DNA from 2 places in the Microbispora triticiradicis genome. Region 1 is predicted to be linked to the other one. Evidence: riboswitches for the same ligand, from Rfam matches in the RefSeq annotation. Region 1 holds a riboswitch; the other holds the start of a gene.

Region 1 (14,101 bases):
CCCGCCAGGCCCTGGAGACCGCCACCCTGGGCGGCGCCCGCTGCCTCGGCCGGGAGGCCGAGATCGGCTCGCTGGAGCCCGGCAAGCTCGCCGACGTCGCGCTGTGGCGGCTCGGCGGCTTCCACGCCGCGATCGACGACCCCGTCGTCGCGTTCGCCTACGGCGCCACGCCGCCGCTCGCCCGGCTGCTGGTCGGCGGCCGGACCGTGGTGGACGGCGGCGAGCTGCGCACCGTGCCGGGCGAGGCCGCCGCGCGTGCGGGGGCCGACGCGCACCGCCGCTTGCGCACCGGGGATCATGTCTGAGAAGTTCGCAGACGACTATCGGAAGGCCAGGCATGACAGGGCACACGGCTACGGGGCACACGGCATGACAGGGCACGTCGTCATCGCGCCGGACAAGTTCCGGGGGTCGCTCACCGCACCGGAGGTGGCCGCGCACGTGGCCGCCGGGCTGGGCGGCGTCCCGGTCGTGTCGCTGCCGGTCGCCGACGGAGGGGACGGCACGGTCGACGCGGTCGTGGCGAGCGGGTTCACCCGGGTCGAGACGGAGGTGACCGGGCCGGACGGCACGCCGGTCCGGGCGGCCTACGCCGTGCGGGACGAGCCGGGCGGCCGGGTCGCGGTGATCGAGCTGGCCGAGGCCTCCGGCCTGCGACGGCTCCCGCGAGGCGTCACGGCGCCCCTCACCGCCACCAGCCGCGGCACCGGTGAGCTGATCGCCCACGCCGTACGGCACGGTGCGGCCCGGGTCGTGCTTGGGCTCGGCGGCAGCGCCTGCACCGACGGCGGCGCGGGCATGGCCCAGGCCCTCGGCGTACGGCTGCTCGACGCCGGGGGGAACGAGCTTCCGCCGGGCGGGGCGGCGCTGCGCGACCTGCACGCGATCGACGCCTCCGGTCGGCTGCGCGGGTTCGAGGTCGTGGTCGCGAGCGACGTGGACAACCCGCTGCTCGGCCCGTACGGCGCGGCGGCGGTGTACGGCCCGCAGAAGGGCGCGAGCCCCGGCGACGTCGCCGTGCTGGAGGCCGGGCTGGCCCGGCTGGCGGCCGTCGCCGCGCACACCCACGGCCTGGCCGGCGCCGCCGAGCACGACGGCGTCGTACGCGCGATGGGCGTGGCCGGGCGGGAGGGGGCGGGCGCGGCCGGCGGGGTGGGCTTCGGCGCGCTGGTCTTCCTCGGCGCCGAGATCCGGCCGGGTATCGGCTACCTGCTCGACCTGGTGGACTTCGACCGGCACGTGGCGGGCGCCCGGCTGGTGATCACGGGCGAGGGCGCGATCGACGAGCAGACCCTGCGCGGCAAGGCCCCCGTGGGCGTCGCCGCGGCGGCGGCCGGTCACGGCGTGCCGGTCGTGGCCGTCTGCGGCCGCCGCGCGGTGGGCGACGACGAGCTGAAGAAGGCGGGAATCGAGGCGGCGTACGCGCTGACCGACATCGAGCCCGACGTGGGCAGGTGCGTGGCCGAGGCCGGGCCGCTGCTCGAACGGCTGGCCCGGCGGATCGCGGCCGAGCACCTCACCAGGCGGTAGGCACGGCGCGGGACCACGACGGGAGGCGCCGGGATCGCGAGAGGAGCGGTGAGTTCTTTGCACGATCACTCGGGGGATGAGGGGGCCTCACCCGGCGGCCGGCAGGGCGACCTGGTGGTGCGGTCGCGGCGGGTCGTGACCCCGGAGGGGGAGCGGGCGCTCGCCGTCGCCGTGCGCGGGGGCCTGATCGAGGCCCTGTGCCCCTACGACGACCCGCCCGGCGCCGCCGAGCTGGTCGACCTCGGCGACCTGCCGCTGCTGCCCGGGCTGGTCGACTCCCACGTGCACGTCAACGAGCCCGGCCGCACCCACTGGGAGGGCTTCGCGACCGCCACCGCGGCGGCGGCGGCCGGGGGCGTCACCACCATCGTGGACATGCCGCTGAACTCGCTGCCGCCGACCCTGGACGTCGCCTCGCTGGAGGTCAAGCGGAAGGCCGCCGAGGGGCGGTGCCACGTGGACGTCGGCTTCTGGGGCGGCGCGGTCCCGGGGAACCTCCCCGACCTGCGCCCCCTGCACGAGGCCGGCGTCATGGGCGTCAAGTGCTTCCTGTCCCCGTCCGGGGTCGAGGAGTTCCCCGAGCTCGACCACGACGGGCTGCGGGCCGCGCTCGCGGAGGTGGCGGGCTTCGGCGGCCTGCTGATCGCGCACGCCGAGGACCCGGCGCTGCTGTCCGAGCCGGGCGGCCCGGCGTACGACGACTTCCTCAGGTCGCGCCCGCAGGAGGCCGAGCGGCGGGCGGTGGAGCGGGTGATCGCGCTGGCCGCCGAGACGGGCGCCAGGGCGCACATCGTGCACGTGTCGGCCGCCGCCTGCCTCCGGCCGCTGCGCGAGGCGCGGGCGGCCGGGGTGCGCGTCAGCGCCGAGACCTGCCCGCACTACCTGACCCTGGCGGCCGAGCAGGTCACCGGCCCGGCGTACAAGTGCTGCCCGCCGATCCGGGAGGCGGCCAACCGCGACGCGTTGTGGGAGGCGCTCGCCGAGGGGGTGCTCATGGGGATCGTCTCCGACCACTCCCCGTCGACGCCCGACCTCAAGGTGCCCGACTTCGCCAAGGCCTGGGGCGGGATCTCCTCGCTCCAGGTCGGCCTGCCCGCCGTGTGGACCGCCGCCCGCGCCAGAGGGTACGGCCTTACCGACGTCGTCCGCTGGATGGCCGAGGGCCCCGCCCGCCTCGCGGGCCTGCCGTACAAGGGGGCGATCAGGCCGGGCAACGACGCGGACCTGGTGGCCTTCGACCCCGACGCCGAGTTCACGGTCGACGTGGCGGCGCTGCACCACCGCAACCCCGTCTCGCCCTATGACGGGCGGCGGCTGTCCGGCGTCGTCCGCACCACCTGGCTGCGCGGCAGGCCCGCCGACCTCGCCACCCCGGCCGGACGTCTGCTGACCAGAGGAGCGCGGTGAACGCCTTCACCCGCCTGCCCGACCTCGCCCTCCGCACGTACGGCGGGTCGGTCGTGGCGGCCAACGACGAGTCGTTCGCCGAGCGGGAGGCCCTCATCAGGCCCGGACCGGCCGAGTTCCGGCCGCACACCTTCGGCGCCAAGGGTCAGGTCTACGACGGCTGGGAAACGCGCCGGCGGCGCGAGGCGGGCCACGACTGGGCGATCGTCCGCCTCGGCATGCCGGGGGTCGTCCGGGGCGTCGTCGTCGACACGGCGTGGTTCCGCGGCAACTACCCGCCGTACGCCTCGGTGGAGGCGTGCGCGGCCGAGGGTCATCCGGCGCCGGAGGAGCTGGACGGCTGGGTGGAGATCGTGCCGAAGAGCCCGCTCAGGGGCGACGCGACCCACGAGTTCGCGGTCACCGATCCCCGGCGGTTCACGCACGTCCGGCTGAACATCTTCCCCGACGGCGGGGTCGCGCGGCTGCGGGTGCACGGCCGGGTAGTGCCCGATCCCGCGTTCCTGCACGGGCTGACCGTCGATCTCGCGGCGCTGGAGAACGGCGGGTTCGTCACGGCGTGCTCCGACGAGTTCTACTCCTCGCCGAACAACGTCCTCGCGCCCGGCCTCGCCCGCAACCAGGCCGAGGGCTGGGAGACCGCCCGGCGGCGCGACGGCGGCAACGACTGGCTCGTCGTCGCCCTGGCCGGGCCCGGCCGGATCGCCGTGGCCGAGATCGACACCGCCAACCTGAAGTTCAACGCCCCCGGCTGGGCCTCCCTGACGGGCATCGACACCGGCCGGGCGCCCCAGCCGGACGACGGCCAGGCGCCCCCGCCGGACGACGACGCCTGGTTCCCGCTGCTGCCGAAGACCCGGCTCCAGCCGGACACCCGCCACCGCTTCCGCCTCGACGACGACCGCCGCGTCACCCACGTCCGCCTCGACATCTTCCCCGACGGCGGCCTCGCCCGCCTCCGCCTCCCCGGCACCCTCATCGCCTGAGCACCCGAACCGATGGAATCGCTGCGTATCGAGCATGTCGCGAAGTAGGGTGGCAAGGCGATTTCGGAGGGTAGCGAAACGAGTACGGCTCGTTCTGCTACACTGGGACCATTACTCCCCGCCGTCCTCCGGGACTGGCGGGGCTTTTTCATGTGGGAGACGACCTCGTGGCGGAACGTGTCGCGGTTTTCCTGGACTTCCAGAACGTCCATCTGAGCGGGCACGGTCTCTTCGAGAGTTACGGTCTCCCGCTGTACAGATGCGTGCCCGATCCCGCCGGGGTCGCCGATCTGATCGGTCAGCGGAGGTCGCGCGCGAGTGAGGTGACGGCGGTGCGGGTCTACCGAGGTCGTCCCGACCCCAACTTTCAGCCGTTACCGGCAGCGGCCAACGATGCGCAGACGGCCCGGTGGACACACGACCGCCGCGTCCAGGTGATCCGACGACAACTCAACTACCGCGGTTGGACGGATGGAATGCCTCCGCAGGAGAAGGGCATCGACGTCGCCTTGGCCGTCGATCTCATCCATCTCGCGCTGCGAGGGCAGTACGACGCTCTGGTGCTGTTCTCGAGTGATACCGACCTTCTCCCAGCAGTGGAGACGATCAAGGGGTTGCGACTCGGGCACATCGAGGTGGCCTGCTGGTCGGGGTTCAAGCCTCTCCGGATCAAAGGCACCAATCTTCCCTACTGCCACTTCCTGAACAAGGACGACTGGGCGGCGGTCATCGAGGACTGGACCGACCGCATCTGAGCAGAGGAGACGTCCAAGGCGGTACCGCTTTCGCGCCTCATGCCTTGGGCTCACCGGCAGTTCTCTGAACGAGAACCGCCTGTGACGATTTTTCCCAGGGGCATGGCATCCGTGCGGACATGGTCGACGAATGCGGCGGGGCGGGTCAGTGCCAGATCGTGATGGTGCTGCCCTGGGGTTGCTGGCCGAGGGGGTTCTCGCCGACGACGCGCTGGGTGCCGACGAGTTCGCGCACCCTGACCTTGAACCCGGCCGCCTTCAGCTCGGACACCGCGTCCCGCACCGCCTTGAAGCGCACGTCGGGCACGTTCACGAAGTCGGGCGCCGCCTGCGAGGGGTCGGTCTCCCACGGCCAGTGGAAGCCCTGGTCCGGGCCGCGTGACACGGTCAGGTGGACGGTCGCCCCGGCCACCACCTCCGCGCCGCCGGAGGGGTCCTGCGCGATCACGGTGCCCGGCGGGGCGTCGTCGGCCGTCTCGTCGATCTGGACGTTGAAGCCCTTGTCCCGCAGGAACTTCTCCGCCTGGTCGCGCATCATCTGTGTGACGTCCGGCATCAGCAGCCCGGCGCTGACCACGAAGTTGACCGAGCCGCCCTTCCTGACGCGCTTGCCCACCAGCGGGTTGGTACGGATGACCTGGTCGCGCGGGATGGTCTCGCTCGCGCTCCGGCTGACCCGCCCGGGCGTCAGCCCGGCCTCGGCGATCTTGGCCCGGGCGTCCGCGAGGCTGAGGCCCTCGACCTTCGGCACCGGGATGGTCTCCGGCCCGGCCGACGGGACCAGCTTGAGCACCGCTCCCTTGACCACCTCGGCGCCCGGCCCGGGCTCGGTGTTCAGGACGACGTCCTTGGGGATCTTGTCGTCGAACACCGGCTTGAGGACCTGGACCTCGAAACCGTGGTTCTGCGCCTCCTGCCGCGCGACCGTGAGGGGCTTGTTCACCAGGTCGGGCACCTTCGTGTAGCGCCCCTCGGAGAACCACCAGCCCGTGAAGGCGACGCCCGCGAGCATGACGAGGGCCAGCGCGGCGAGGAACCAGACCGGCCTGACCCTGCGGGTGCCGCGGCGCCCTCCCGCCTCCGCCGGGCCGGTCATGACGCCGGTCAGCAGGTCCGTGCGCGGCTGGATCATCGTGTGGCCGAGCTGCGCGTGCCCGGCCGTGCCGGACGCGGGGGTCGCGCCGGCCGGGGCGGCGGGCGCGCGGTGCGCCCCCGTGCCGGCCATGCTGTGCGCACCCGTCGTGGAGCCCGTCGCGGAGTCGCCCGCGACGCCGGGGCGGGCGTGCCCGCCGGTGTGCCCGGTCTTCGGCAGCGTGCGGTGGATCTCGACCGCGGCGACCAGCATGGCGGTCGCGTCGGCCGGGCGCCGGGCGGGATCCTTGTCGGTGGCCGCGGTGACGAGCGCGTCGATCTGCGGCGGGATGCCGGGCACGACCGAGGACGGCGCGGGCACGGTCTCGTGCACGTGCCGGTAGGCGATCGACATCGGCGTCTCACCGGCGTACGGCTGGCGCCCGGTGAGCAGTTCGAACAGCATGATCCCGGCGGCGTACACGTCGCTGCGCGCGTCGGCGAGGCCGGTCGTGACCTGCTCCGGCGACATGTAGCCGATCGTGCCGATCATCATGCCGGTCTTGGTCTGGTTGGTGGCCTCGATCGCCCGGGCCAGGCCGAAGTCCACGACCTTCACCCGGCCGTCGTCGGCGAGCAGCACGTTCTCGGGCTTGACGTCCCGGTGGATCAGCCCCGCCTGGTGGGCCGCGCCGAGGGCGGCGAGCACCGGGATGACCATCTCCAGGGCCTCGCGCGCCGGGAGGCGGCCACGCCGGCGCAGGATGTCGCGCAGCGTCCTGCCGGGGACGTACTCCATCGACAGGTAGACGTTCGCCCCGTCGGTGCCCTGGTCGAAGACCTGCACGATGTTCGGGTGCGAGAGGCTCGCCACCGACTTGGCCTCGCCGATGAACCGCTGGACGAACTGCGGGTCCTCGGCCAGTGAACGGTGCATCACCTTGACGGCGACCGTGCGGTCGAGCCGGACGTCCAGAGCCAGGTAGACGGAGGCCATGCCGCCCCGGGCGATCCGGGACTCGACGCGGTAGCGCCCGTCGAGCAGCTGCCCCACGAGCGGATCGGTTAGCGTCGTGTCCACCCGCCCGAGTTTACGGGTGATTTGCCGCCGGGCGTGTTCCCGAACCCCAAACCGAGACCTGACGCGGCCCTTTCCGCGCCACCCGGAAAGCCGTTCTCCATCCTAAAACCCGCCTTACCCGGCGTCCGAACCGGAGGGACGCCGGGCCGGTGCGGTCAGGCGGGGCGAGAGGGGGAGGACGCCTCGGCGTAACGGCGGCGGGGGATGCGCCCGGCCAGGCGGGCGAGCCGTCCGGCCGTGACCGCCTGCCGCATGGCGGCGGCCATGAGGCCGGGCCGGTGCGCCCGCGTCACGGCGCTGGCGAGCAGCACGGCGTCGCAGCCCAGCTCCATAGCGAGCGCCGCGTCGCTGGCCGTGCCGATCCCCGCGTCGAGGATCACCGGCACCGTCGCCGCCTCGGCGATCAGCTCGATGCTGTGCGGGTTGCGGATGCCGAGGCCCGAGCCGATCGGGGCGCCGAGCGGCATCACCGCCGCGCACCCGGCGTCCTCCAGCCGCCGAGCCAGCGCGGGGTCGTCGCCGATGTACGGCAGCACGACGAAGCCGTCGGCGACCAGCCGTTCCGCCGCGTCGAAGGTCTCGATCGGATCGGGCAGCAGGGTCCGCTCGTCGGCGATGACCTCCAGCTTGACCCAGTTCGTCTCCAGCGCCTCGCGGGCCAGCCGGGCGGTCAGCACGGCCTCGCCGGCCGTGAAGCAGCCGGCCGTGTTCGGCAGCACCTTGATGTTCCTCGCCCGCAGCAGGTCGAGCACCGAGCCGCGGGCGGCCGGGTCCAGCCTGCGCATCGCGACGGTCGTCAGCTCGGTGCCGGACGCCTCCAGCGCCTGGTCGAGCACCTCAAGCGACGGCGCGCCGCCGGTCCCCATGATCAGGCGCGAGGCGAACTTCTCCCCGCCGAGCACGAAGACGTCGCCGGACGCGTCCTGTTCCGTCATGCCTGTCATCCTCCCTGCACCGCCGTGAGCACCTCGACGCCGTCGCCGTCCTCCACCCGGGTGGATTCCCAGGCGCTGCGGCTCACCACCTCGCCGTTGACCGCCACCGCGACGCCGGACGTGAGCGCCGTGAGGATCCGTACGGCGTCGCCCACCGTCGCCCCCTCCGGCAGCTCGGCCGGGTCTCCGTTGATCGTGACCTTCATTCGCGGAATCTCCCTGGGTCGCAGGACAGGGCGGCCTCCGGCACCGCGCCGCCGGTGAGGAGGGCGGCGACGGCCTCGGCGGTGATCGGGGCCAGCAGCACGCCGTTCCGGCCGTGCCCGGTCGCCGCGAGGACGCCGGGGTGGCCGGCGGGGCCGATGAGCGGAAGGTTGTCCGGGGTCCCCGGGCGGAACCCGACGGCCGTCTCGGCCAGTTCGAGCTCGGTGAGGCCGGGCACCAGTTCGCGGGCGTCGCGCAGCAGCTCGTACACCCCGCCGGCGGTGACCCGCGCGTCGTATCCCAGCTCCTCGGAGGTGGCGCCCAGTGTGATCTCCCCGTCGCCCCGGGGGACGAGGTAGGCGGGAGAACCGTGCACCAGCCCCCGTACGCACCGGGTGAGGAACCCCCGGGGGCCCCGGAGCCGGAGGATCTGCCCCTTGACCGGCCGCACGGGCAGGCCGGGGAGCAGGGAGGCCGACCACGAGCCGGCGGCCACCACGACCCGGCCGGCCGGGACGGTCCCGCCGGACTCCAGCCGCACCGACGGGGAGCCCCGGCCGGGAAGGACGATCCCGGCGGCGCGCTCGGCCACCAGCGTGCCGCCCGCCTTCTCGAACGCGGTCAGCAGCGCGCGCACGACCCTGCGGGGGTTGACCCAGGCGTCGTCGCGGGCCAGCAGCCCGCCGCGCACCGAGGGGGACAGCATCGGCTCGAAGGAGCGGCACTCGCGTCCGGTCAGGCGTTCCACCCGCAGGCCGAGCGTGCGCTCGAAGGCCGCGAGGTCGTCGAGGAAGGCCATGTCGTCCGCGCCGCGGGCGACCTCCAGCGTGCCCTCGGTGCGGTAGTCGAGCTCGGCGCCGGACTCGTCCTCCAGCTCCGCCCGGAACGCCGGCCAGGCGGCCAGCGACGCCAGCCCGAGCCGCAGCAGCGGCTCCTCCGTGTAGGTCACCTCGCTGACCGGCGCGAGCATCCCGGCGGCGGCGTGGGTGGCGCCGCCTCCCGGCACGGGGTCCACCACCGCCACCGACAGTCCGCGCCGCGCCGTGCGCCAGGCGACGGCGAGGCCCGCCACGCCGCCTCCCACGATCACGACGTCGTGGCCGGGCTCGATTCCGGAGGGCCGTGTGGAGGACACCGCGCTCCCTTCGCCGGCATTACCCGGATCAGGTGGTGGGCGGTCGAGAGCCGTACGCTCTCCTCTCAGCCCGGTCCGCCGGGCTCCCGCGCGTCTTACGCCCAACAGCGTAGTACGTGGCCGATACCGGCGGATCGCCCGGTTCGGCGCTCACCCGGGCGGGCGTGACGTGGCTCACAACCGGGGCTGCCGGAGATGTGCGCGCTCCTTGCCCAACTCGTTATGGGGAGCCGGTTGGCCAGTTCCCCCGTTGACAATCTATGGTCAAGGCGTGGATCACGTCGTGGTGGTGGGTGCCGGCCTGGCCGGCGTGCGAAGCATCGAGGCGCTGAGGTCCCGGGGGTTCACCGGGCGCATCACGCTCATCGGCGAGGAACACCATCGCCCCTATGACCGCCCGCCGCTGTCGAAGGCGGTGCTGCTCGGCGACGCCGACTCCACCGTGGTCGACTCCGACCTCGACGCCATGGACGTGCGGCTGTGCCTCGGCACGGCCGCCAAGGGCCTGCGGAACGGCGTGCTGGAGACGACCGAGGGCGAGCTGGAGTACGACGGCCTGGTCATCGCCACCGGCGCGGCCCCGATCCGGCTGCGGGGAGAGGGCCACCAGCACGTGCTGCGCACGATCGACGACGCGCTCGCGCTGCGCGAGCTGCTGGTGCCCGGCGCCCGCGTGGCCGTCATCGGCGCCGGCTGGATCGGCGCCGAGGTCGCGACCGCGGCGGCCCGGGCGGGGTGCGCGGTGACGGTGGTGGAGGCGGGGGAGAGCCCGCTCGCCGCCGCGGTCGGTCCCGCGGTCGGCTGCCACACGATCGGCTGGTACGCCCGGGCCGGTGTCGAGCTGCGCCTCGGCGCGATGGTCGGCACGGTGGACGCCGACGGGCTCACGCTCATGTCCGGCGCGCGGGTGCCCGCCGACGTGGTGGTCACCGGCGTCGGGGTGCGCCCCTCCGTCGAATGGCTCAAGGGCTCGGCCGTACGGCTCGACGACGGTGTGGTCGTCGACGAGCACCTGCGCACGTCGCTGCCGAACGTGGTCGCGGTGGGCGACTGCGCCAACTGGTGGTCGCGCAGGTTCGGCACGCGGCTGCGGGTCGAGCACTGGGACACCGCGCTCCAGGCCCCCGACACGGCCGCCGCCACGCTGCTGGGCGAGGAGGCGGTCTACGACCCCGTGCCGTACTTCTGGTCGGAGCAGTTCGACCACATGCTGCAGTTCGCCGGCCACCCGACCCCGGACGACCGGGTGCTGCTGCGCGGCGACCCGCGCGCGGACGGGAAGTGGGCGGTGTGCTGGCTGACCCCCGAGGACCGGCTCGCCGCGGTGTTCACCGTGGACCTGCCGCGCGACGTGGTGCAGGGCCGCCGCCTGGTGGAGGGCGGCCGGAGGCTCGACCCCCGGCGGGTGGCCGATCCGGCCGTGCCGCTCCGCGACTGCATTATGACGTAATCGAGGTGTTTCCCGGCGGCTCGCATGTGGTAATGGTGGTTCCGTGACGCTTACTGTTGCGCAGATCGACCGGGAGACCGACCAGCTCGTAGGGGAGTGGCTCCCCCTCTCGCAGGCGGCCGAGAAGCTGGGGCTCAGCATCGGCCGCACCAAGCAACTCCTGAAGGACAAGAAGCTCGTCGGCGCCCGGCGGAGCGGAGGCGGCCAGCCGCAGATCCCGTCGGTGTTCGTCGCCCACGGCGAGGTGCTCAAGGGCCTGCCCGGCACGCTGACCGTCCTGGCCGACGCCGGGTACGACGAGGTGGAGTCGATCCGCTGGCTGTTCACCCCGGACGACTCGTTGCCGGGTGCGCCGATCGACGCGATCGTCAAGGGCCGGCACACCGAGGTCAAGCGCAGGGCCCAGGCGCTGGGCTTCTGACCGTCCGCCGCATGGCATTGTTGGTCGGGTGAACGACACCCGGCGACGGCTCGCGCAGGCCAGGCTCTACCTCTGCACCGACGGCAGGAGGGACCGCGGCGACCTGGAGGACTTCCTCGACGCGGTCCTGGCCGGCGGCGTGGACATCGTCCAGTTGCGGGAGAAGGGCCTGGAGGCCCGCGAGGAGCTGGACCTGCTGGAGGTGTTCCGCGCGGCCTGCGACCGGCACGGCGCGCTGCTGGCGGTGAACGACCGGGCGGACGTCGCGTACGCCGCCCGGCCGGACATCCTGCACCTCGGCCAGGACGACCTCCCGGTCTCCGTGGCCCGGGAGATCCTGGGTCCCGGCGTGCTCGTCGGCAGGTCGACCCACTCGGCGGCCGAGGCGTCGGCCGCCGCGACGGAACCGGGCGTGGACTACTTCTGCTGCGGGCCGGTGTGGCCCACGCCGACCAAGCCGGGCCGCCCGGCGCCCGGCCCCGCGTTGCTGGAGCACGCGGCGGGCCTGGGCTCCGACCGGCCGTGGTTCGGCATCGGCGGCATCGGCCCGGAGAACCTCGACGAGGTGATGGCGCACGGCGTGCGCCGTGTGGTGGTCGTCAGGGCCGTCACCGAGGCCGAGGACCCCGGCGCCGCCGCCTCGGCTCTCAAGGCGCGCCTGTCGGCCGTCCCGCTGTGAGCCGGCCCGCCGCCTGAACGGCCACGGCGGCCCGGGCCCGGAGCCGGGCCCGGGCACGCGGCCGATCGTCGCGGTCCCGGCCACGGTCGCCTTGCCCGCGCCGATCTGGAATCGCCCGGCACGGCGACTCGGGTGCCGGCGATCCCGGGCAGGGGCGTCGTCAGGTGCGGCGGGAGGTGGCGGCGACGGCCAGGGCGGCCAGCGCGGCGCGGGCGTCCTCCTCGATCGGCGCCTGTTCGAGGGCGTGCAGCGCCTCGTCCAGATAACGCTTGATCATGTCTTCGCAGTCCGTCAGCGCACCGGTCTCCTCGATCACCGTGCGCAGCCGCGCGACCCCGTCGGCGTCGAGCCCGGGGTCGCCCAGCAGGGTCCGTACGACGTCCTGCTGGGCGGGGGTGGCCCCGGCGAGCGCCCGCGCGATGAGCACGGTCCGCTTGCCCTCGCGCAGGTCGTCCCCAGCGGGCTTGCCGGTCTCTGCCGGGTCGCCGAACACGCCGAGGATGTCGTCGCGGAGCTGGAAGGCGATGCCCACCCGCTGGCCGTACTGCACGCACAGGCGGTCGATCCAGGAGTGCCGGGCCTGGGCGGCGAGGACCAGCCCGAGCCGCAGCGGCTGCTCGACGGAATATTTACCGCTCTTGTAAAGGGCCACCCGCAGCGCGCTGTCGAAGGTGCTCTCGCCCTGCGCCTGCTCCAGCAGGTCGAGGTACTGCCCGCACATCAGCTCGGTGAGCATGTAGTCGTGCAGGGGCTGGGCGGCGGCGATCGCCCGGGGGTCCAGGCCGCTGCCGCGCCACATCTCGCCGGACCACACCAGCAGCAGGTTGCCCAGCAGCACGGCCGAGCCCTCGCCGAACTGCCGCGCCGACCCGTGCCAGCCCGCGTCCGCGTGCAGGCGTTCGAAGCGCCGGTGCGCCGAGGGCATGCCGCGGCGTACGTCGCTCGCGTCCATGACGTCGTCGTGGATCAGCGCGCTGGCCTGGAGCAGCTCCAGTGACGCGGCGGCGAAGTGCAGTCCCGGCTCGTCGCCGCCCCCGGCGGCGCGCCACCCCCAGTGGCAGAAGGCGGGACGCAGCCGCTTGCCCCCGGCGAGGAAGTCCTCCGCGGCGGACAGCAGGACGGCGAGTTGCGGATCCTCGAAGTGTGGGCGTTGCCGGTCGAGGAACTCCCGGAGAACGCGGTCCACCTCCGTACGGATGTGGTCGAGCGAGGCGGCGGAAGTGGTCATGCTCAGAGAGTAACCGGGCCAGATCCCGACATCACAGCGCAGATCCCCTCTAAATTGGTCAGCTCGCGCTGTTAGGGCAAAACGTCCGGATGACCAGTACATGCGGCCGGTCCACATGGCAAGACCGCGAGGCCGGGGACCGGCCCGCGCTGTAATCTTTCCCGTATGGCTCTCGGTCTGCCCTCGCGGCTTCCCGATCGCGTCCCGACGGTCCGTGAACTGCTGGCCGCGGGCGAGCGCTCGTTCTCGTTCGAGTTCTTCCCGCCGAAGACCGACGAGGGGGAGCGCCAGCTGTGGCGCGCGATCCGCGAACTGGAGGCGCTGCGGCCGACGTTCGTCTCCGTCACCTACGGCGCCGGCGGCTCGACCCGCGACCGCACCGTGGACATCGTCGAGCGGCTGGCCCACGAGACGACGCTGACGCCCGTCGCCCACTTCACCGCCGTCGACCACTCGATCCGTGAGCTGCGCCACCTCGTCGGCCGGTTCGCCGACGCCGGGGTGCGCAACATCCTCGCCGTACGCGGCGACCCGCGCGGCGGCGACCCGATGGACGAATGGGTCAGGCACCCCGAGGGCGTCCTGTACGCCGAGGACCTGGTGCGGCTGATCCGCCAGGCGGGCGACTTCTGCGTGGGCGTGGCGGCCTTCCCGTACAAGCACCCGAGGTCGGCCACGGTCGAGTCGGACACGAGATACTTCGTGCAGAAGTGCCGGGCCGGCGCCGACTACGCGATCACCCAGATGTTCTTCCGCGCGGAGGACTACCTGCGGCTGCGCGACCGCGTGGCGGCCCAGGGGTGCGACACGCCGATCATCCCGGGCGTCATGCCCGTGACGCAGATGAGCACGATCGCCCGGTCCGAGCAGCTGTCCGGCGCGCCGTTCCCGCCGGAGGTGGCCGAGCGGTTCGCGGCCGTCGCCGACGATCCGGTGGCGGTCCGCCGCCTGGGCATCGAGCACGCCGCCGAGATGTGCCGGACGCTCCTCGACGAGGGCGCCCCCGGCATCCACTTCATCACCTTCAACCGGTCGAGCGCGACCCGCGAGGTGTTCCAGGCGCTGCACGGCGTGCCCGCCGTCGCCGGCTGACCCGCCCGCCCGCGTATCAGTCCTTCGGGAGCGGCGCGGGGCCGGGCAACGGCAGCCGCACCCCCGCGATGACGTACTCCTCGTAGCCGCCCGGGAAGACGAACCGGGTCATCAGGTCGGCGAAGCC
Region 2 (14,101 bases), on a different contig from region 1:
CACCATGCGCTGTGTATTTGATGATGACGCCAATATGTAGGTCGAATCCAGGGCCAACTATGCGCACATCTCCCTCGACTCCGGACACATCTGTTTGCGCAGATATCGCCGAGAGTCGGGGGTGGGATAACTCAAGATTCGCCCATAAGAGGCGTTCGTAAATGCGGGCCGACCGATGCACATCGGCCATGGTTTGCAACCCTTTTTTCTGCGGCACGGCAGATACCCGTGGAGCTCCCTCGGCACTCCAGTTCACTGAGATCTCGGGAGGTTCCTTCTGTCCTGCTCGGGCCCATTCCCACCCAATCTGTGCTCCTTCCGAGAGAACTCTTTCCAAAGACGCGCGTCGCGTTTCTTCCGCCGTCAACAGCTTTTCCAACTCGGCTATCCGTCCTACAAGTCCACTCTGGTTACCCTCGGAAGCCCTACCTGTCCGCGGTGATTGATCGCTAGGGGAATTTTCAGGGTGAAATTCCGGCTGGATCTCTGATGATGAGAACTGTGTTGTAGCTTCCTCCAATGCTTCTCCCGCAGCCTCTTCGGCGCGCCCTACGCGGACCTTAACGCCACCTGCTTCAGCTTCCAGGTCTCGCTGTAACAGTGCAATCAAAGACTTCCTCAATGAGAGGACTAATGCAAGAATAATAAGAGGCCACGCGAAGATGACTTTCACATATTCAAGTCCTAGTTTCCACCACTCCACCTACAACATGATGCCCGTGGCTGCGGCGCGTGTCTAACAAACGGCACACTTTGGATGGGCTTATCCATGCTGCGAGTCAGAACCCCCCAAGCCTCCAGCCTTGTCCGCTGGTTCTGATCTCTCGTCTGCTGGGCTTGCCTGGGTCCATGGCAGGCGAGCGATCAGGACTTCCAGCCCAGCCACCTACGACGCGAACCGTGCGCGGCCCTGCTCTCGAAGTCGGAGACCCCGGGGTTTGGGGCAGCGCCCCAAGGTCTTCCCCTGTGACTTTCGAGAGATCTTCGTCAGTGCTTCCGTCTGCCGCCAGCTCGCCGACGTGGCGCCGCTTGCCGGGCAGGGTGCGTGCCCGCCGAGGCGGGACCGGCCGAAGAGCCGCGCACCGCCGACGGCGGGGCGCGGCCCGTAGCCCGGCTGATGCTCGTGCTCGCCTGGTCTCCGGTGCGGGCCATCGTGGTTCCGGCCTCGGTGCGCTCTTCTGCACTCTCCCCTTATCGCGCTCTTGGCCGGGCTCCTCCGTGCTCCCCGCGGCACCCCGCCGAAGGCGGCTTGAAACGTACGAAAAGTGCGCCCAGCCCCAAGGCGAGTCCTGGTTGTGTGCCTTGACTGCCGACGCGGCTGGCGTACGGTTCCCCCACAGAAAGCAGTACGACGACGCTACGGCCTTGCTCGCCACCATCTGACACGGTAGGCCACGCGCCGGCGGAACAGAGACGGAACAGAGCATGGCTCCGGCTCAGGCAGGCAACGAGCGCCAGCATCCATAAGATGACTACGAGCAATGAGACCGTTGAGGGTAGGCAGTCATGGGAGATCTAGCAGCAAACGTCAAGAGCTGGCTGGCAGCCGAAGGTTATCCCCTCGAAATGAGGACGGCGCGCACTTTATCGAAAACCACAACATCCCTGGTTTCGCCTTCACAATATTATACCGATCCCGACACTGGTAAGGCATGCGAAATTGACATACATGCAGGCTGGGGTTATAAAATTGACAGGAAAACCCGCATCGGCATCTCGTGTGCAATTGAATGCAAATCATCCACCGAGTCGCCTTGGGTTCTATTTTTATCACACAAGAAGCTTAGTAAGAGAGCGCTGATACAAGATCGCTTGGCAACTTCCGCCGGGGCGCAGTGGCTAAAAGAGCTGGCCGAAAATCACATAGACGAGATATCGCAGCTTCCGCTGTTTGCGGGGGATGGTGTGCACGCATATGGGATGACAACAGCATTGAGCCAGAAGAAGGATAATTCTTATGGGGCGTTGATGAATGCAGTCAAAGCGGCCGCACACACGGCTCGCATCATGTCGGAGATGAAGCATTTTCTAGTTTATGCGATTTCCTTTCCTGTTATAGTTTTCTCGGGCCGATTGTTCCAGGCTAGCCTTAATGAGCAAGCGGATGTGGAGGTAGCCGAAATTACCCATGGCCGAATACTCACCGGGCATCCAGCTAGTGGAAAATCTCGGGCTATTGTGGATATCGTCACAGAGGATCAGTTTCCACAGTTTGCTAGGGACATGGAAGTCACGGTGCAATCCCTGTTCAAAAAAGATGACAGAGCGCGTCGGTTGGGCTTGTGAAAGCCCATTGAAAGTGGAGTAGAAAGTGGACTTGGTGGTTTCAAAGTAGGCCAATACCAGTGAACGAGAATCGCCTCGCGCTCTATCCGTCACGGATGCCGTCGATCCCACCGCGGAGCGGCAGCGGGCCTGCGACGGAGGTGCAAGCCCGGCTTGACGTGTCCCTTCGACTGGGCACCTTCCACGGCCATTGGATGCCAACGGGCACAACCGGGCTTGCGGTGGCAGTGGTCTGCTGGGCTTGCCTGGGGTCGATGGCGGGCGGGATGCCTCCCACATCAGGCAACCACATCCCGCATGTGCGTTCGAGACCATCTCGGAGTCGGAGAGCCCCCGCGGGAGGCACCACTACGCGCGGCCGGCACTTGGCGGGCACTCCACCTCAGCCCGCCGTCCTGTGACTGACTTGTACTGTCGCGCGGCGGCGCGTGCGGCCCGGCTTCGGACCGCCTTGAAAACGTACGGAAAGTGCGTCCAGCCCTGAGGACCCGCCGGCCCCTCCATGCGCGGGTCTAGCAGCAGGTCGCGGACGGTTTCGTACAGCTGAAAAGTACAGCTACCTCTGCGCACGTAGCTGTACTCCGGCGGACGACGACGGACAGTAGTAGTGAGACGGACGTGATGTGTCTCACTGTGGTCAGAGAGCCTCTGATGAGGCAGGATGAGGGCGCCAACTGCATAGGAAGTCGCGGGAGCTCGGGGCACCGGGCTGAGAGGGCAGCTAAGCCGCTGCCGACCGCCTGAACCTGTCCGGATAATGCCGGCGTAGGGAGCGTGTGATGACCGCCGTCGTCGACGACGCGCATGCGGAGGTTCCGCTCACCCTGGACGAGGAGGTCCCGAAGACCCTCGGCCTGCTCGACCAGGGGGCGTTCTGGGCCAACCTGGGCGTCAGCCTCCTCGGCTTCTCGGGGGCGCTGTTCCTGCTCGATCCCCTGGGCGGCAGGCCCCTGACGTTCACCGCCGCGGTGCTGGCCGCCGTGGTCGGCAGCCTCGTGGGCACGGCGATGGTCGGCCTCGCGGCGATCCCCGGCGCCCGGACCGGCCGGCCCGCCATGGTGCTGCTGCGCGGCCTGTTCGGGGCCCGCCTGTCGTACGTCCCGACCGTGCTGAACATCGTGCAGATGCTCGGCTGGGGGGCGTTCGAGCTGTGGGTCATCGCGCAGGGCGCGCAGGCGATGTCGGGGACCGCGGTGCCGTACGCGGTGTGGGCGGTCGCGGCCGGGGCGCTGACGATCGCGCTGACGATCCGGCCGCTCGGCGCGCTGCGCCTGCTGCGCCGCTACGTCACCGCGGGCGTCGTGGTCGCGATGATCTGGCTGTCGGTCGCCCTCTTCACCCGGGGACCCTCCGTGGGCGGCGGCTCCTGGGACGCCTTCGCCCCGGCCGTCGACTACGTGATCGCGCTGTCGGTGTCGTGGGTGCCGATGGCCGCCGACTACGCGCGGCACTCGCGGTCGAGCGGCGCGGCGTTCACCGGGGTGGTGGCCGGTTACACGATCGCGCAGGTCGCCTGCCTGGCCCTCGGCATCGCCGCGCTGGCGCTGGTGGGCAACGACCCCGACAAGGTGTGGGACCCGTTCGTGGCCGCCCCGCTCGGGCTCCTGTTCTTCGGCGTCCTGGTGCTGCGTGAGGCCGACCAGTCGTTCGCGAACGTCTACTCGACGACCGTGTCGATCCAGAACCTCGCGCCGCGCTGGGACCGCCGGGTGATCTCGGTCGTGATCGGCGTGCTCACCACGCTGATCGCGCTGCTCGCCGACGTGAACTCCTACGGCGCGTTCCTCACCGTGATCGGGGCGGTCTTCGTGCCGATGTTCGCGGTCCTCGTGGTCGACTACTTCCTGCTCGGCGGGGCCGCCCGGTGGAACACGGCCGAGGACGCCCCTTCGCGCTGGTCGATGGTCGTGCCGTGGATCCTCGGGTTCGCGGCGTACTGGATCGTGGCGGTCACCCCGACCGTGGCCTGGTGGGACGGCCTCTGGGCCGACGTCCGCGACGCCGTGGGGTTCGTCCACCAGCCGTGGATGAACGCCGCGCTCGCCGCGTTCCTGGTCGCCGCGCTGGCGACGGCGGCGCTGTCCGTGCCCGGCCGGCTCGCCCGGCGCCGGGCCTGATCGCCCGGGCGCCTGAGCCCGTACGGCTGATCAGGGCAGCGCGCCCTCCAGGCGGAGCAGGTGCTCCTTGGCCGCCTTGCCGCCCGCGTACCCGCCGAGCGAGCCCGGGCCCTCCACGGCGCGATGGCAGGGCATGAGCAGGCAGAGCGGGTTGCCGGACAGGGCGCCGGCCACCGCGCGCGGCGCCTGGGGCCGCCCGATCCGCTCGGCCATCTCCTGGTAGGTGGTCACGCTCCCGTACGGCACGCCCTGCATCAGCTGGATGACGGTGCGGGAGAAGCCGGTGACCAGGCGCGGGTCCACGGAGAGCGAGAAGGTGCGCAGCCTGCCGGTGAAGTACGCGTCGAGCTCACGGCGCAGGGGATCGAGGCGGCGCGGGTCGGGCCCGATGAACGAGCCGACGGCGCGGGTCACCCGGGCGAAGACGGCGTGCTCGTCCTCGTAGGTGCAGGCGAGCACGCCGCGCGCGGTCACCGCGAGGACCAGGCGGCCGACCGGCGTGTCCGTGGTGCCGAACGCCACCTCGGGCGGGGCCAGGCCGACGTAGCCCGGCGTGGTCACGCGGAGCAGGGCTTCGAGGTCCTCGGTGGACATGGGCGCCCAACTTTCTGTTCATCGCGTGGAGGCAGCGTATCGGAGCGTTCGTGAGGCGCTGGAGAACGCCGCCGGGCCGGCCGCGTTCACCGGGCTGACCAGGGCGGGCGATGCGGAGGATCTTCACTCCGGCGGGACGGTCCGGAGCGTGGCGTCGCGATTTGGCGACTGATCTATTGTCCAATGTGCACAAGCTGTGATCCGGGGCACGGTTTCCCGGCTGATACGACGGGGCATTTCGGTCGTACTGGGCTGTGCAAGGGGAAACGTTGTGCAAGGGGAGTCGGGGGAATCGGGGAGGTGAGTGCGTCGAGCGTCGTGATGCTGCCGTACGCACCGTCGAGCGTCGCCGTCGCACGTCAGCGCCTCAGCGCCGAACTACAGGGGGCGGGGCTGCTCGCGACCGCCGTCGACGACGTGGTGCTCATCTTGAGTGAACTGCTCAGCAACGCCCTGCGGCACGCCCACCCTCTCCCGTCCGGACAGCTCAAGGTGGCCTGGTACTGCTCGGACAGGCAGGTCGAGGTGGCCGTGAGCGACGGCGGCGCCTACACCGAGCCACGGGCGGGCCGTCCGACGCTGTCGTCACTGGGTGGCCGAGGGCTGGGCATCGTGGAGTATCTCGCCGAGCGCTGGGGGGTCCGGCACGAGGCGGAGATCACCACCGTGTGGGCCGTCGTCCTGGTCGCGACCCCGGACCGTAACGGACATCAGGGTCCGTCCGAAACCCGCATTCTGCGCGAGGTTGGCTGAGCGCCCTCCGCCAGTCGCCGAGATGGCTCCGCGCCGTGCTTTCGCGCCGAGCCTCCCCGCCGTGTTCTCGCGCCGAGCCGTGGCCGCGCAGGCCGCCGGAAGCCGATGGTCACGGGTCAGCGGAGAGGGTGCTCCAGGCAGAGCAGGTCCTCGCGTGCGTCCCACGACGGGGTGACCGCGAAGCCGAGCCGCTCGTAGAGCGCGATCGCCGTCGCCCGCCACCTCCAGACCGACAGCCGTACGGAGCGCAGGCCGGCCGCCCGCGCCCGGGTCAGCGCGGCCCGGACGAGCGCCCCGGCCACGCCCCTCCCGCGTTCGTCGGGGTCCACCCAGAGCCGCTTGATCTCCGCTCGCCCGCCGACCGGCTCCGTCAGCACCACGCAGCCGATCGCGGTCCCGCCGCGGCGCGCGACCAGCACGACGTCCCGCGCGAAGGCCGCTCCGGGGTCCTCGACCTCCGCCCGGTATCGCTCGGGCAGCTCGGCCACGCCGGGCACCGGGACGCCCTTCTCCTCCTCGGTGCGCAGGTGATAGGCCGCGAGGAGTGCGTGCGGCCCCTCCCGGCCGTCCCCCTCCGCCCAGGTGCTGATCGAGTACGCATCGGTCACAGGGAGCAGGATTCCATCTCACGCGTGATCGCCCGGGCGCCGGCCCCGGCGGCCTAGGCGGCCCGGGGGTAGAGCACCGCGCGCTCGGCGGTCGCCCAGGCGGTGCTCACGAGCAGGTAGACGCCCGCCGCGAGGGGCAGGAAGGCCGCCGCGAGCACGGTCCAGAACGGGAGCAGGACCTGCAGGCGCCGCATCGGAGCCGTGGGCTCCACCCGGCGGGCGGCGAACACGGCCACGACGGTGAGTAGCGCCAGCAGCACGGCGAAGATCACCACGGGCGGGCTGAACAGGCCCGCGCCGGCGACCGCCGCCCCCAGGTGCTCCCCCAGCGGCACTCCCAGCACGCCCTGCGCGAGCAGCAGGTTCGGATGCCCCGCGATCGTCACGGTGGTGAACAGCCGGTAGGTGACCATGAAGAACGGCATCTGCGCGAAGCCCGGGAGGAATCCGGCGAACTGGCTGGTGCCCTCCGCCGCGTACAGCGCGTTCACCTCCCGCATGAGCCGCTCCGGGTCCTTCTGCCACCGCTTGCGGAGCTTCTCCACCTGGGGAGCGAGCCGGAGCCGGACGCGCTGAGCGCGGGCGACGCGGATGCTCAGCGGCAGGAGCGCCAGCCGTACGGCGAGGGTGACGAGGACGATCGCGAGCCCGGCGCCGGTGGCGTGGCTGAGCGCGTCGATGAGCCGGTAGGCGGGGTCGAGCACGAAGTCGAACATGGGGAAGCCTTTCGTCTGAATTCAGGGCATGACGAAGGCGCTCGCGACCGGATCGGTGGTCAGGCGAGCGCGAGGCTTCCTGATGGTGCGCGGGGACGGGGGCGGCCGGGCGCGCCGGGATCGCGCAGCCTGACCATCGCCGTCTCACCGTCGTACGAACGTCTGCCCGGGCCCCGCACGACGGCGGGGACCCCGGTCAGCCGGGAGAGCATCCAGGCGAACACCAGCACGGCCACCCCGGCCACACCGGCGAAGGCCACCACGGAGGGCACGGCGGAGCCGCCGGCCAACCCGATGACCAGTTCGGCGAGCAGCCGGACGAGTGACGTGACGGCGGCCTGGAGAGCGTTCACGTCAGCGGGACAGCTTCCCCACGACGGTGACCGCGAGCACGGCGACGGCGGCGACGATCCCGATGATCAGCAGGAACTTCAGCGTCGCGAACAGTGCGGGGATGATGAATGCGAACACCAGCCACAGGGCCAGCAGGATCCCCAGAATGGTCAGTACGGTACGGGCCATAGGCACACGCTACGCGGTAGGTCCGACAAGCGCGAGCTTGATCCAAACGAGTCCTACTACCCGCTGCCGCCGAGGTTTCACGTGAATCATCGTGATCGGTGCAGTTTTCCACCGACTCGCGTGCGCTGGAAGATCCCGGACCCCGTGGTGGCGCTGGTCCCGCGGGTTGTTCTTACGGGGCGGTGACGGGGCTCGGCGCGGTCGTCCCGCGGCTTTACCGTTGAGGCGTGCCCTCCCCGAGGAGTCCGATGTCCGCGAACCCCGCCGCTCGTGTCCTGGTGGTCGACGACGACCCGACCGTCGCCGAGGTGGTCGCCCGCTACCTGGAGCGGGACGGTCACGAGGTCGAGTGCGTGGGCGACGGCGCCGAGGCGTTGCGGCGGGCCCTGGCCGACCCGCCCGACCTGCTCGTGCTCGACCTCATGCTGCCCAAGCTCGACGGTCTCCAGGTCTGCCGGAAGCTGCGGGAGCGCTGGCCGGTTCCCGTGATCATGCTGACCGCCCTGGGCGAGGAGATGGACCGGGTGGTCGGCCTGGAGACCGGCGCGGACGACTACGTGACCAAGCCGTTCAGCCCGCGCGAACTCGCCCTGCGCGTCCAGTCCGTGCTGCGGCGGGCCCGGGGCGCCCTGGTGCCGACGGGAACCGGCGTCCTGCGGGACGGCGACCTGGTGGTGGACGTCGGCGCCCACGAGGTGCGCCTCGGCGGGCAGGAGATCACCCTGACCGCCCGCGAGTTCGACCTGCTCGTCTACCTGCTGCGCAACCCGCGTCAGGCGTTCAGCCGGGCGGCGCTGCTCGACCAGGTGTGGGGCTGGTCCTTCGGCGACTCCTCGACCGTGACGGTCCACGTGCGCAGGCTCCGGGAGAAGATCGAGCCGGACCCGACCGACCCGCGGCGGATCGTCACCGTCTGGGGTGTCGGCTACCGCTACGAGCCGCTGTCGTGATCGTCCAGATCGTCGCGGTCGCCGCCGGGCTCGGCCTCGTCATCGCGGCCCTGGGCCTGGCGCTGCTGCGGGTGCTGCGCCGGCGGTCGATCGGCGTGATGCTCGCGGTGGTGGCGGCCGTCACGGTTTCCGCGACGCTCGCCGGGGTGGTCGCCATCACGCTCGCCATGATCATCGAAGGACGGCCGAAGAACATCGTGCTCACCGTCGTGGCCATCGGCGGCCTCGTCGGACTCGGTGTGGCGCTGGTGAACGCGCGTACGGTCGTGCGCGCCAGCAGGAGCCTGGTGACCGCGGTGGAGAACGTGCCGCCTTCGGGCCGTTTCACCCCGCCGCCCACCCCGCTTCCGGCCGAGCTGCGGACCATCGGCGCCGCCCTGGAGCAGGCGTACGAGCGGCTCCGGCTGGGCCGCGAGCGGGAGCGGGCGCTGGAGAGCGCGCGGCGCGAACTCGTCGCCTGGGTCAGCCACGACCTGCGTACGCCCCTCGCCGGGATGCGGGCGATGGTCGAGGCGCTGGAGGACGGGGTGGCCGACGACCCCGAGACGGTCAAGCGCTACCACGTCCAGATCAGGGTGGAGGTCGACAGGCTCACCGGGATGGTGGAGGACCTGTTCGAGCTGTCGCGGATCCACGCGGGTTCGCTGCGGCTGTCGCTCGCCCGCACCGGGCTCGGCGACCTCGTGGCGGACACGCTGGCCGCCGTCGAGCCGCTGGCCCGCGCCGAACGGGTACGCCTGTCCGGGGAGGCCGACCCGCACGTCCCCGTCTACGCCGACGCCGGGCATCTCGGCCGGGCCGTACGCAACCTGGTCGTGAACGCGATCCGGCACACGCCCGCCGGGGGGACGGTCCTCGTGCGCGCGGCGGCGGACGGAACGGCCGCCCGGCTGTCGGTGCTCGACGGCTGCGGCGGCATCCCGGAGGAGGATCTCCCCCGGGTCTTCGACGTCGCGTTCCGCGGCGAGGCGGCGCGCACGCCCGGGCCCGACGGCGGCGCCGGGCTCGGCCTCGCGATCGCCCGCGGCATCGTCGAGGCCCACGACGGGGAGATCGGCGTGGTCAACGAGGGTCCCGGCTGCCGTTTCACGATCACGCTGCCGCTGGGTCGTGCCTGACGGATCAGGCCCGGCTTCGCGTGACCCGGGCGGTGCTCGCGACGGGCGATCCAGGCCGGCCGCTCCCCGCCGCCGGAGGAGCGGCGCCGCGTGCGGGTGTCGTCCGCACGCGGCCCGCCACGGCAGGTCTCAGCAGGTGCCGACCTCGCCGCAGTAGTAGCCGTAGTTCCCGCCGTAGCAGCACCACCGCTGCTGCATGCACCAGCACGGCACGGTGGCCGACGCCTCGACCCGCGGTACCAGGCGGGCGAGCAGGCGGTCGCCCAAGGACTGGATCGTGTGGAACATCGGGCTCCTTCCCTCGGTTGATTGCGCGCGATCACCCTCACGTTCTCATCGCGACGGCGCAGGTCAACCGGTGGGACGCGGCGATACCGCCCGGTCGTCTCGCCGCGCGGGAACCACGGCGGTGACCTGCGGACCGCCGCCGGCCACGACCGGGATCCGGCGCGCATGACAGCGGCCGCGGTGAAAAGTTCACGCCCTGAGCGGGTGCACCCGACGGCGGCGTGACCATCCAGGCGGGTGGCGTCGATCGCGGCGTTCAGCACCGCGGCGGCACACGGTCCCGCCCGGCCCGGGGCGCGTCATGCGCCCGCGGCGTCCTCGTCGGCCTCCCAGCGCAGGAGGTCGCCCGGCTGGCACTGGAGCACCTCGCAGAGGGCGGCGAGCGTCGTGAAGCGCACCGCCTTGGCGCGGCCGTTCTTGAGTACCGCCAGGTTGGCGGGCGTGATCCCGACGCGGTCCGCGAGTTCGCCCACGGACATCTTCCGCCTGGCCAGCATCACGTCGATGTCGACGGCGATCGGCATCAGATCACCTCGTCCAGCTCGGCCTGCATCTGCGCCGCTTCGACGTCGCGCGCGACGGCCTGGGCGAGCAGCATCCGCAGCACGAGCACGATGAGCGCGACCCCCAGGATGGCCACGCCGACCCCGCCCATGATGACGGTGACGCCCGGGTCGTCCCGCTGGCCCGGCGCGTTGACAACCGTGACCGCGAACCACACGAGGGCGGCCGCCACGATCGCGCCGATCACGCCGTCCACGTACCGGAAGGCGGCGTGGGAGAACACGGTTCCGCGTCGCACCATCGTCACCAGCCGCCATACGCAGACCAGGGCGACCTGGACCGACACCATGCCCAGGATCGTGATCACGCGCAGCGGGGTCAGCGGGAGCGACCCGTCCTCCGGGTCGCTCCCGCTGACCAATGCCCACACCATCAATGCCTGTACGAACGCGGTGCCGGCGAGCACCACCACGAGCACGGCGCGCAGCGCAAGCACCGTCAGCTTTCCCATGGCCCACCCCTCCATTGATTCACGATGGAAATCTATCGAAAATCAATAGGTGAAATCAAGGGCCGGAACGGAGAATGGGCGGCGGGGGCGCTAGCCGAGGTCGGGGGCTCTCTGCGGTTCGAGCTGTCCCCGCCAGGAGGGCAGGCCCGGGGCGGCCTCCCGGCGGCGCGGCGTGAACGCCTCCGCCATCGCGCGGAACGTGGGGCAGGGCCAGCGCCACATGCAGCTCCTGCATCGCAGGATCGGGTTCGCCGGGTCGCTGGAGATGCCGCCCGCGTCCCTGGGCTGGTGCAGGTCGAGCAGCCGGATGCCGAGCTCGGAGAAGCACAGCAGCTCCTCGCGGGCCTCGGCGAGGAAGTCGAGGTCCTCGCCGACCAGGCGGGCGCTGACCCGGACGTACCCCTCGCGGTTCAGCAGGCCGCGCAGCGGCTCGGCGGAGGCGCGCCACGACGAGGCCTTCTCGGTGTGCGCCTGGATCGTCTCCAGATGCTCTCGCAACACGCGCCGCTGGAAATCTTCGGGGATGTCACTGTTCATGATGCTGTCGGGCCCACTGTTCCGGGTTCTGGCCGTGGATCTCCCAAGTGGTGAAGATCCACGTGGCATTCCCAGGCGCCCGCCCTCCTTCCGCGAAGTGACGACCAGGACGCGGAGGTTCCGGGCCCTCCATCCGGCGACGCCGGTGTCGCTCTGCGTCAAGCTTCGCGCACTCCGCGTTTGCATGCGGCCGGAATCGGGGACAAAGGGCGGACGACTCTTCGACGAAACCCGTGGAACGTGACCCGGGGCCGGGACGACGCTAGTGTGCGCGTCGTGGAGCTGAAAGTCGCGACGCAATCCCACGCCGGTCAGGCCGTCATGGCCGTATTCGGCGAAATCGACCTCTATACCGCGCCTCGGTTGCAGACGGAGTTCACCCGCCTGCTGGACACCGGGCCGGACCGGGTGGTCATCGACATGTCCGGAGTGGAGTTCTGCGACTCCACGGGCATGAACGTGCTGCTCTCCGCGCTCAAGCGGCTGCGGGAGCGCGGCGGCACGCTGGAGGTGGCCGCCCCGAGACCGGCGGTACGGAAGATTCTCCAGGTCACCGGCCTGGACTCGGTGTTCACCGTGTACGACGCGGTGCCCGCCGATCTGCTCACCGCCGAACACCAGGGCTAGGCGTATGAGGGACATGGCAGTGCCCGAGCCGGACACCGCGGTGGTGATCCCGGCGAAGGACGAGGCCGAACGGATCGGCGCCACCGTGAACGCCGCCCTGAAGCTGCCCGGCGTGGATCTCGTGGTCGTGGTCGACGACGGCTCGTCCGACGAGACCGGCCGGGTGGCCAGGGCGGCCGGCGCCCGGGTCGTACGGCACAGCCGCAACAGGGGCAAGGCCGCGGCGATGGAGAGCGGGGCGGAGGCCGCGGGCCTCCTGGACGCGGACCACGCACGTCACCTGCTGTTCCTCGACGCCGATCTGGGTGAGACGGCGGCGGCGGCCCTCCCGCTGATCGCCCCCGTGCGGGCGGGCGAGGCCGACATGACCATCGCGACGTTCGCGACCAGGGTCAAGCTCGGCGGCCACGGCATCGTCGTACGGGTGGCGCGCGACGGGATCAAACGGCTGACCGGCTGGGAGGCGACCCAGCCGCTCAACGGGCAACGGTGCCTCACCCGGGACGCCTTCGAGGCGGCCCGCCCGCTCGCGCACGGCTTCGGCGTCGAGACCGGGATGACCGTCGACCTCCTCAGGAAGGGCTTCCGGGTGGTCGAGGTCGAGGTCGAGATGTCGCACCGGGCCACCGGCACCGACTGGCGTTCCCAGGTGCACCGGGCGCGGCAGCTTCGCGACGTCGGCCTGGCCCTCGCCGCCCGCGAGCCCGTGGTGCGGCAGACCCTGTCCACGATCAGGTCGCCGCGCGGGTAGCCGCCCGCACGGGCGTGACCGGCCCGGCCGTGTGGTGGAATTCTCGGGTGGAAGCGCGGACCGTCGCCGGGCCGGCCGTGGCCGTGGCGGCGGGCGGCCTGTCGATCCTCCTCACGATCGCGATCGGGGTCCTCGGGCCGTCCGCGATGGTGCCCGCGCTGCCCGGGCCACCCGGGCAGGCCGAGTCGTGGCAGCCCCCCTGGTCCCTGGGCCTCGCCCCCGACGGACGTCTCGTCGTCGCCATGGCCGCCGCGGCCGTCGTGCTCGGGGCGATCGGCCTGGCCGCCGGGCTGTCGTGCGTCGACCGGCTGCCGAAGGCGCGCACGCTCGTCCTCGCGGGATGCGCCGCCGCCGGGGTGCTCGCGTTCCTGCCGCCCTCCGGGTCGGCCGACCATCTCAACTACGCGGCGTACGGCCGGATGGCGGCCCTCGGGTACGACCCCTATCTGACCGTGCCCGCCGACCTGCCCGGCGATCCGGTGATCGGCCACGTGGAGGAGTGGACGAGGACCCCCAGCGTGTACGGCCCGGTCGCGACGGCCGTACAGGCTCTGGCGAGCCACGTGGGCGGCGACTCGGTCCGCCTGACGGTCTTCCTGATGGCCCTGGTCAACGCCGCCGCGTTCGCCGCCACCGGCCTGCTGTTGCACCGTGCTACTGCTCGCGCCACCGCTCGTGGCACCGCGGGTGTCACGGCCGGCGACTCCGTACGGCAGCGCCGCGCGGCCCTGCTCTGGACGGCGAACCCGCTGGTCGTCTACCAGCTCGTGGCCGGGATGCACCTCGACACCCTCGCGGTCGCGCTCGTCGTGGCCGGGCTCGTCGCCCGCCGGGGCGTGCCGCTCGGCCTGGGCGTCGCGGTCAAGGCCACCGTGGGCGTGGTCGCGCTGGGCGCGGCGTGGGAGCTGCGCGGCAATCCGCGGCGGCTCGCCCTGGTCGCCGGGCTCGCCACGCTCACCGTCGTCGTGGCGTACCTGCTCGCCGGGCCCCACTCGCTCGACCAGCTGCTGAACGCCAGCAGGTCGGTCTCGCTCGCCACCCCGTGGGCGCTCGGGAAGAAGGCCCTGCAGGCGGTGTTCGGGTCCGGGGCGTATCACGCGTGGATCCAGACGGGGTCGCTGCTCCTGCTGGCCGCGCTCGCCGTCGTGATGCTGCGCGGCCGTCCGACGGAGGAGCGCGAGGGGCCGGTCGTCGCGCTCGCCGTCGCGGTGGCCTGGCT

The links. Region 1 has a riboswitch for thiamine pyrophosphate ahead of thiO (glycine oxidase ThiO). Riboswitches for the same ligand answer to the same signal wherever they lie in the genome.
Region 2: it holds a riboswitch for thiamine pyrophosphate, as region 1 does, so the genes downstream of both, FED44_RS03035 (purine-cytosine permease family protein) here and thiO (glycine oxidase ThiO) in region 1, are expected to answer to the same signal.

The regions. Positions count from the first base shown of each region.
Region 1 covers NZ_VANP01000016.1:68,103-82,203, reverse strand. The annotation lists gene FED44_RS30330 (8-oxoguanine deaminase) at 1-305, shown strand, start outside; gene FED44_RS30325 (glycerate kinase) at 370-1,530, shown strand; gene allB (allantoinase AllB) at 1,579-2,937, shown strand; gene alc (allantoicase) at 2,934-3,923, shown strand; gene FED44_RS30310 (NYN domain-containing protein) at 4,091-4,678, shown strand; gene pknB (Stk1 family PASTA domain-containing Ser/Thr kinase) at 4,824-6,830, opposite strand; gene FED44_RS30300 (thiazole synthase) at 6,986-7,774, opposite strand; gene thiS (sulfur carrier protein ThiS) at 7,771-7,971, opposite strand; gene thiO (glycine oxidase ThiO) at 7,968-9,104, opposite strand; TPP riboswitch at 9,093-9,202, opposite strand; gene FED44_RS30285 (NAD(P)/FAD-dependent oxidoreductase) at 9,376-10,554, shown strand; gene FED44_RS30280 (Rv2175c family DNA-binding protein) at 10,598-10,975, shown strand; gene thiE (thiamine phosphate synthase) at 11,004-11,654, shown strand; gene FED44_RS30270 (polyprenyl synthetase family protein) at 11,815-12,882, opposite strand; gene metF (methylenetetrahydrofolate reductase [NAD(P)H]) at 13,048-13,974, shown strand; gene FED44_RS30260 (GNAT family N-acetyltransferase) at 13,991-14,101, opposite strand, start outside.
Region 2 covers NZ_VANP01000001.1:620,532-634,632, reverse strand. The annotation lists gene FED44_RS03045 (hypothetical protein) at 1-673, opposite strand, end outside; gene FED44_RS03040 (hypothetical protein) at 1,507-2,286, shown strand; TPP riboswitch at 2,965-3,075, shown strand; gene FED44_RS03035 (purine-cytosine permease family protein) at 3,066-4,403, shown strand; gene FED44_RS03030 (methylated-DNA--[protein]-cysteine S-methyltransferase) at 4,434-4,997, opposite strand; gene FED44_RS03025 (ATP-binding protein) at 5,298-5,750, shown strand; gene FED44_RS03020 (GNAT family N-acetyltransferase) at 5,867-6,358, opposite strand; gene FED44_RS03015 (YidC/Oxa1 family membrane protein insertase) at 6,412-7,074, opposite strand; gene FED44_RS03010 (DUF6412 domain-containing protein) at 7,134-7,427, opposite strand; gene FED44_RS35600 (hypothetical protein) at 7,429-7,596, opposite strand; gene FED44_RS03005 (response regulator transcription factor) at 7,845-8,546, shown strand; gene FED44_RS03000 (sensor histidine kinase) at 8,543-9,664, shown strand; gene FED44_RS35595 (hypothetical protein) at 9,794-9,952, opposite strand; gene FED44_RS02995 (helix-turn-helix domain-containing protein) at 10,252-10,476, opposite strand; gene FED44_RS02990 (DUF2975 domain-containing protein) at 10,476-10,967, opposite strand; gene FED44_RS02985 (hypothetical protein) at 11,058-11,468, opposite strand; gene FED44_RS02980 (STAS domain-containing protein) at 11,781-12,131, shown strand; gene FED44_RS02975 (glycosyltransferase family 2 protein) at 12,145-12,882, shown strand; partial or broken gene mptB (polyprenol phosphomannose-dependent alpha 1,6 mannosyltransferase MptB) at 12,897-13,760, shown strand.